2 regions of the Streptomyces sp. SP18CS02 genome follow, and region 1 is predicted to be linked to the other one. Evidence: riboswitches for the same ligand, from Rfam matches in the RefSeq annotation. Region 1 holds a riboswitch; the other holds the start of a gene.

The links. Region 1 has a riboswitch for ZMP and ZTP ahead of PUR26_RS34410 (bifunctional 5,10-methylenetetrahydrofolate dehydrogenase/5,10-methenyltetrahydrofolate cyclohydrolase). Riboswitches for the same ligand answer to the same signal wherever they lie in the genome.
Region 2: another riboswitch for ZMP and ZTP. It lies ahead of glyA (serine hydroxymethyltransferase); the one in region 1 lies ahead of PUR26_RS34410 (bifunctional 5,10-methylenetetrahydrofolate dehydrogenase/5,10-methenyltetrahydrofolate cyclohydrolase).

What each region holds. Positions count from the first base shown of each region.
Region 1 is NZ_JAQYXC010000306.1:187,075-190,463, forward strand. It holds gene PUR26_RS34405 (bifunctional serine/threonine-protein kinase/ABC transporter substrate-binding protein) at 1-476, shown strand, start outside; gene PUR26_RS34410 (bifunctional 5,10-methylenetetrahydrofolate dehydrogenase/5,10-methenyltetrahydrofolate cyclohydrolase) at 485-1,345, opposite strand; ZMP/ZTP riboswitch at 1,374-1,462, opposite strand; gene PUR26_RS34415 (GAF domain-containing protein) at 1,586-2,872, shown strand; gene exaC (acetaldehyde dehydrogenase ExaC) at 2,929-3,389, shown strand, end outside.
Region 2 is NZ_JAQYXC010000295.1:164,397-167,785, reverse strand. It holds gene trpS (tryptophan--tRNA ligase) at 1-293, opposite strand, end outside; gene glyA (serine hydroxymethyltransferase) at 581-1,852, opposite strand; ZMP/ZTP riboswitch at 1,917-2,007, opposite strand; gene rocD (ornithine--oxo-acid transaminase) at 2,167-3,381, shown strand.

The DNA.
Region 1 (3,389 bases):
TCGCCGGGGACGCCGAGCGGGCCGGCGCACTGGCCGCGGCTCTCGCGTCCGCCCGCTTCACCGGGGCGCGCATGGCGACACAACGCGCCTTCGGACCGGCGTTCCTGCGCACGGCGGGGGCCGCCGCCGACGGCTGGGTCTTCGCGACCACCTTCATCGATCCGTCGGCGGAGCCCGCTGCCCGTGCCTTCACCGCCGCCTACCGGGAACGTTTCGGCACCACGCCGTACTGGTACGCGGCCGAGGCGTACGACGCCGTGCGCTTTCTCGCCGAGGCGCTGGACGTGGACGGCGGACCCCTGGCCGAGCGGGGCGCGATCGCCCGCCGACTGCGGGAGATCAGCCACAAGGGCATCAGCAGGGATCTCGCCTACCACGACGAAAAGTCCGGCTACACGATGGACGCGCTGTTCCTCTTCGAGGTGAAGGGCGGCCGGTTCCGCTACCTCGGCCAGTACGCCGAGGCGATCGGCTGAGCCGGCCGTCAGGCCAGGCCGAGCAGACGCTCGGCCGCGTCGACCGTCTGGGCGAGGAGCACCGCGATGGTCATCGGCCCGACACCGCCGGGGACCGGTGTGATCAGCCCTGCCCGGGTCACCGCGGAGTCGAAGTCGACATCGCCGACGTTGCCCGGGTTGTACCCGGCGTCGATCACCACGGCGCCGGGCTTGATGTCCTCGCCCTTGATGAAGCGGGGCCGTCCGACGGCGGCGACCAGGATGTCGGCCTCCCGTACGGCGGAGGACAGGTCGGTGGTGTACGAGTGGCAGTAGGTCACCGTGGCGTTCCTGGCGAGCAGCAGCATCCCCGCGGGCTTGCCGAGGATGGCACTGCGACCGACGACGACCGCCCGCTTGCCCGCCGGGTCGACCTCGTATGCGTCGAGCAGCCGCATGATGCCGCCCGGCGTGCAGGAGACGAAGCCGGGCAGACCGAAGCTCATCGTGGCGAAGGAGCTCACCGTCACCCCGTCGACGTCCTTCTCGGGGGCGATCGCCTCGAACGCGGCCCGCTCGTCGATGTGCGGGCCGACCGGGTGCTGGAGCAGGATGCCGTGCACGTCGGGGTCGCGCGAGAGGCCTTCGAGGGCGGCGACGAGCTCGTCGGTGGTCGTCGTGGCGGGCAGTTCGATGTGCCGGGAGGCGATGCCGGCCTTCTCACAGCGGGCCTGCTTCATCCGTACATAGGTGACGGAGGCGGGATCCTCGCCGACCAGGACGGTCGCCAGACAGGGCCGGGTTCCGGTACGGCGGGTGATGCCGGCGGCGCGGACAGCGGTCTCGTCGACGAGTCGGCGGGCGTGGGCGGTGCCGTCCATGAGGCGGGCGGACGAGGTGGTGGACATGGGTCCTCCTGGGCGTCGGAAGCTGATCGCTGATCGCCCAGGCGCACGGCAGTGACGGAGGTCCGCCGGGCCGCTCCCCGGTGGTGATCCACCCAAGCGCCAGTCACGGCCCGCCGACGAGTGTACGCGAGGAACGTGTCCGGCCGGTTGTCATCGCGCGCTTGTGGGCACCCGGCGCAGCGGCCACGATGGCACCGGTACGGGGTGGGCGTCACCGATGTCCTCGATGGGGAGGCCGAGTTGAGCGACTCCTGGGTGGCTCTGGAACCGGGTGCCGACCCCGTGGAGCGGTCCGGTGCGCTGCGCAGCGCCCATGACGCGTTCACCGCGGACGGGCGGGTGCGGCAAGCGGTCCGCCCGGTGGTGGCCGAGTCGTGGCGACGGTCCGCGCGGGCCCGGGTCAGTCCGGACGGCACGGCCTGTGTGGAGCTGGGCGACGACGAGCTGGAGGCGTACCGGACCGGGCATCCGCTGGCCGGCGCGATGCCGGTGATCCGGGAGCTGATGGGGGCGTACGCCAGGGACGGCGAGCACCTTGTCGCGGTGTGCGACGCGCACGGGCGGCTGTTGTGGGTGGAGGGCCATACGGGGGCACTGCGGCGCGCCGGGCGGATGAACTTCGTGGCGGGCGCGCGCTGGGCGGAGTCCGCGGCGGGGACGAACGCTCCCGGGACGGCGATCGCCGTCGACCGTCCGGTACAGGTCTTCGCCGCCGAGCACTTCCGGCGGCCGGTGCAGGCGTGGACGTGCGCGGCCGCGCCGGTCCACGATCCGCGTACCGGGCGGCTGCTGGGCGCGGTCGACATCACGGGCGGAGACCGGCTGGCGCACCCCCACAGCCTGGCGTTCGTCCAGGCGGTGGCGAGGGCGGCCGAGTCGCAGCTGGCCCTGCTCTCCCCCGCCCCCGCCGTGGACCGGGCCAGGCTGTCGGCGCTCGGCCGGGACGAGGCGCTGCTGGTCGTGGACGGGCGCGAGGTGCGGCTGAGCCGTCGGCACAGCGAGATCCTGGTGGTGCTGGCACACCATCCGCAGGGCCTCGGAGGCGACGAGCTGATGGCCGCGCTGTACGAGGAGGGTGCGGTCACCCCCGTCACCCTGCGGGCCGAACTGTCCCGGCTGCGCGCCCTGCTGGGGCCCGGTGTGCTGTGTTCGCGACCCTACCGTCTGACGGCTTCGCCGGACGCGGACTTCGACACCGTGTCCCGTCGGCTCGCCTCCGGCTCGGTGACGGCCGCGCTGAGCGCGTACGCGGGTCCGCTGCTGCCCGGCTCGTGCGCGCCCTCGGTGGTCCGGCAGCGGCGGCTGCTCGCCGACCAGGTCCGGGCCGCGCTGCTCGCGCGGGGCGACGCGGCGCTGCTGGCCGACTGGGCGTACAGCCCCTGGGGCGAGGACGATGTGGCGGTGTGGCGGGCGTTGGCCGCCGCGGTACCGGCCGGGCGGCGTCCGCCGGTCCAGGCGCGGGTGCGGGCGCTCGACGCCGAGCTGGGGACGGTCCGTGCAACGCGGTTGCAACGTCCCGGTTCCTAGCCTCGGCGTGAGCGCCGCCCGGACGGCGGGCGGCGCTCTTCGAGAGAGGCCCGTGGATGACCCGTTACGCAGCGCCCGGCACCGAGGGCGCGATCGTCTCGTTCGCGTCCCGCTACGACCACTGGATCGGCGGTGAGTACGTGCCGCCCGCGCGCGGCCGTTACTTCGAGAACCCGAGCCCGGTCGACGGCCGCCCCTTCACCGAGATCGCCCGCGGCACGGCCGAGGACGTCGAGCGGGCGCTGGACGCGGCGCACGCGGCGGCACCTGCCTGGGGCCGGACGGCCGCCGGGGAGAGGGCCGGCGTGCTGCTGAGGATCGCCGACCGGATGGAGGCGCATCTGGAGGAGCTGGCGGTCGCGGAGAGCTGGGAGAACGGCAAGCCGGTTCGCGAGACGCTGGCCGCCGACATCCCCCTGGCCATCGACCACTTCCGCTATTTCGCGGGAGTGCTGCGGGGCCAGGAGGGCACGCTGAGCCAGATCGACGAGGACACCGTCGCCTACCACTTCCATGA
Region 2 (3,389 bases), on a different contig from region 1:
TTCATCACCCAGCCGAGCTGGGCGTGCTCGGGTACATGACTCTGGACGAACAGCGTGCAGCGCTCGGGGTCGAGGCCCGCGGCCAGCAGCTGCGCGGCGGCGAGCCGGGTGTTGGCCCGCAGCTCCGCCGGGTCCTGCGGAACGGTGATCGCGTGCAGGTCGACGACCATGTAGAAGGCGTCGTGGCTCTCCTGCAGGGCGACCCACTGACGGACCGCGCCGAGGTAGTTGCCGAGGTGGAACGAGCCCGCGGTGGGCTGGATCCCGGAGAGCACGCGGGGACGATGCCGCATGGCGGAGCCATTCCCCTGAGGGCGGTGATGGGCGACGGGCGGGCGATCAGAGGCCATGTTCCTCATTCTCTCAGGTGGCGCCGACAGGTCGGGAACCGAACGGCGAGACGAGGACCACAATGACGTCCGCCGCTCGGCTGAGGCGCGCGCGGCGACCCCTCCGGGCGGCCGCCGGCGCGGTACCGCCCCAGCGGCCCCCGGCTCCTGTCCGGACGGTCGGTCCGGACAGGGAACCGTGGGCCGGGGCGGACCGGGGGCCGGGGCGGACCCGGTGGCCGCCGTACGGGTCAGGCCGGGATGCCGGGGGCCGGGTGGGCGGCCATCAGGGCGGCCACCTCGGCGCGGATCTTCAGCAGGGCCTCCTCGTCGCCCGAACGGGCAGCCGTGACGCCCCGGTCGATCCACTCGGCGACGGCCGGCATGTGCTCCGTACCGAGGCCGCGCGAGGTCAGCGACGGGGTGCCGATCCGGATGCCGGACGGGTCGAAGGGCTTCCTGGGGTCGTAGGGCACGGTGTTGTGGTTGACGACGATCCCGGCCCGGTCCAGGGCCTTCGCCGCGATCTTGCCCGGCACGTCCTTGGGCGTCAGGTCCATCAGCACCAGGTGGTTGTCGGTGCCGCCGGAGACCAGGTCGAAACCGCGGGCCAGGAGGGCCTCGGCGAGGGCCCGGGCGTTGGCGACGACCGCGTGCGCGTAGTCGCGGAACGACGGCTGGGCCGCCTCGTGGAGGGCGACGGCGATCCCGGCGGTGGTCTGGTTGTGCGGGCCGCCCTGGAGGCCCGGGAAGACCGCCTTGTCGATGGCCTTGGCGTGCTCCGCCCGGGACATGAGCATGGCGCCCCGCGGCCCGCGCAGGGTCTTGTGGGTCGTCGTGGAGATCACGTCCGCGTGCGGGACGGGCGAGGGGTGGGCGCCGCCCGCGATCAGGCCCGCGATGTGGGCCACGTCGGCGACCAGTACGGCACCCGCCTCACGGGCGATCCCCGCGAAGGCGGCGAAGTCGATGGTCCGGGGCAGGGCGGTGCCGCCACAGAAGATGATCTTCGGGCGCTCCTTGAGGGCGAGGTCGCGCACCTCGTCGAAGTCGATGAGCCCGGTGTCCCGGCGCACGCCGTACTGGACGCCCCGGAACCACTTGCCGGTCGCGGAGACGCCCCAGCCGTGGGTGAGGTGACCGCCCATCGGCAGCGCCATGCCCATCACGGTGTCGCCCGGCTCGGCGAAGGCGAGGTGGACGGCGAGGTTGGCCGGGGAGCCGGAGTAGGGCTGGACGTTGGCGTGTTCGACGCCGAAGAGGGCCTTGGCGCGCTCGACGGCCAGGGTCTCGACCTGGTCGATGTTCTGCTGGCCCTCGTAGTAGCGGCGCCCGGAGTAGCCCTCGCTGTACTTGTTCTGGAGGACGGTGCCGGACGCTTCGAGGACCGCCCGGGACACGTAGTTCTCACTGGGGATCAGCCGCAGGGTGTCGGCCTGGAGCCGCTCCTCGGCACCGACGAGCGCGGCCAGTTCGGGGTCGGTGGCGCAGAGCGCGGGGTGGTGCGGGGGAAGGGTGGTCATGGCGTCCTTCGGGCTGGGGGGCGCCGCCGGAGCAGGCGGGGCAGCACCCACACGGAACAGGATTCCGGGGTGCCCAGGCGGGCGGCACCCTGCGTGGTCTGCCGCGCGCGGCTCCCCCGGGGTCGGTTCCCCGTACGCCAGTCGCCGCGCGTACCCCACAGCCTAGGCGATGCCCGCCGGGCGCCACCGGGTTCCGGTCCGCCCGGAGATCGCCGGCCGCCGCGCCGGATCCAAGGTTTCCCGGTCCGCGCGGCGAGCGACGATAGAAAGGAGCGCCACCCCCGCCCCCGGCCCGCAGGACGAACGGAGATCCGGTGTCGAGAACACAAGACGCGATCGCTTCCGCGGAGGCGCACAGCGCGCACAACTACCACCCCCTGCCCGTCGTCGTCGCCTCGGCGGACGGGGCGTGGATGACCGACATCGAGGGACGCCGATACCTCGACATGCTCGCCGGCTACTCGGCCCTCAACTTCGGCCACGGCAACCGCCGCCTGATCGAGGCGGCCAAGGCCCAGCTGGAGCGCGTGACGCTGACCTCCCGGGCCTTCCACCACGACCGGTTCGCCGAGTTCTGCGACCGGCTGGCCGCGTTCTGCGGCATGGAGATGGTGCTGCCGATGAACACCGGGGCGGAGGCGGTGGAGACCGCCGTGAAGACCGCCCGCAAGTGGGGCTACCGCGTCAAGGGCGTGCCGGACGGCATGGCGAAGATCATCGTGGCCGCCGACAACTTCCACGGCCGCACCACCACGATCGTCAGCTTCTCGACCGATCCGGAGGCCCGTGCCGACTACGGCCCCTACACGCCGGGCTTCGAGATCGTCCCGTACGGGGACGCGACCGCGCTCGCCGGGGCGATGACCGAGAACACGGTGGCCGTGCTGCTGGAGCCGATCCAGGGCGAGGCCGGGGTGCTGGTGCCGCCGGCCGGTTACCTCTCCCGGGTGCGGGAGTTGACCCGCGAGCGGAACGTGCTGTTCGTGGCGGACGAGATCCAGTCCGGCCTGGGCCGCACCGGCCGGACCTTCGCGTGCGAGCACGAAGGCGTCGTGCCGGACATGTACGTGCTGGGCAAGGCGCTGGGCGGCGGCGTGGTGCCGGTGTCGGCGGTCGTGTCGAGCGCCGCGGTCCTCGGGGTCCACCGGCCGGGCGAGCACGGCTCGACGTTCGGCGGCAACCCCCTCGCCTGCGCGGTGGCCCTGGAGGTGCTCGCGATGCTGCGCACCGGCGAGTACCAGCAGCGGGCCGCCGAGCTGGGCGAACACCTCCACCACGAGCTCGGGCTGATGGTGGGCGGGGGCGCGGTGGAGGCGGTGCGCGGACGCGGCCTGTGGGCCGGGGTGGACATCGCGCCCCGCCTCGGGACGGGGCGCGACATCTCGGAGCGGCTGATGGAGCGTGGCGTGCTGGTGAAGGACACCCACGGCTCGACGATCCGGATCGCCCCGCCGCTGGTGATCTCCAAGGAGGACCTGGACTGGGGCCTGGAGCAGCTGCGGGGGGTCCTGGCGGCCGGCGGAAGGTGACCGGTTCC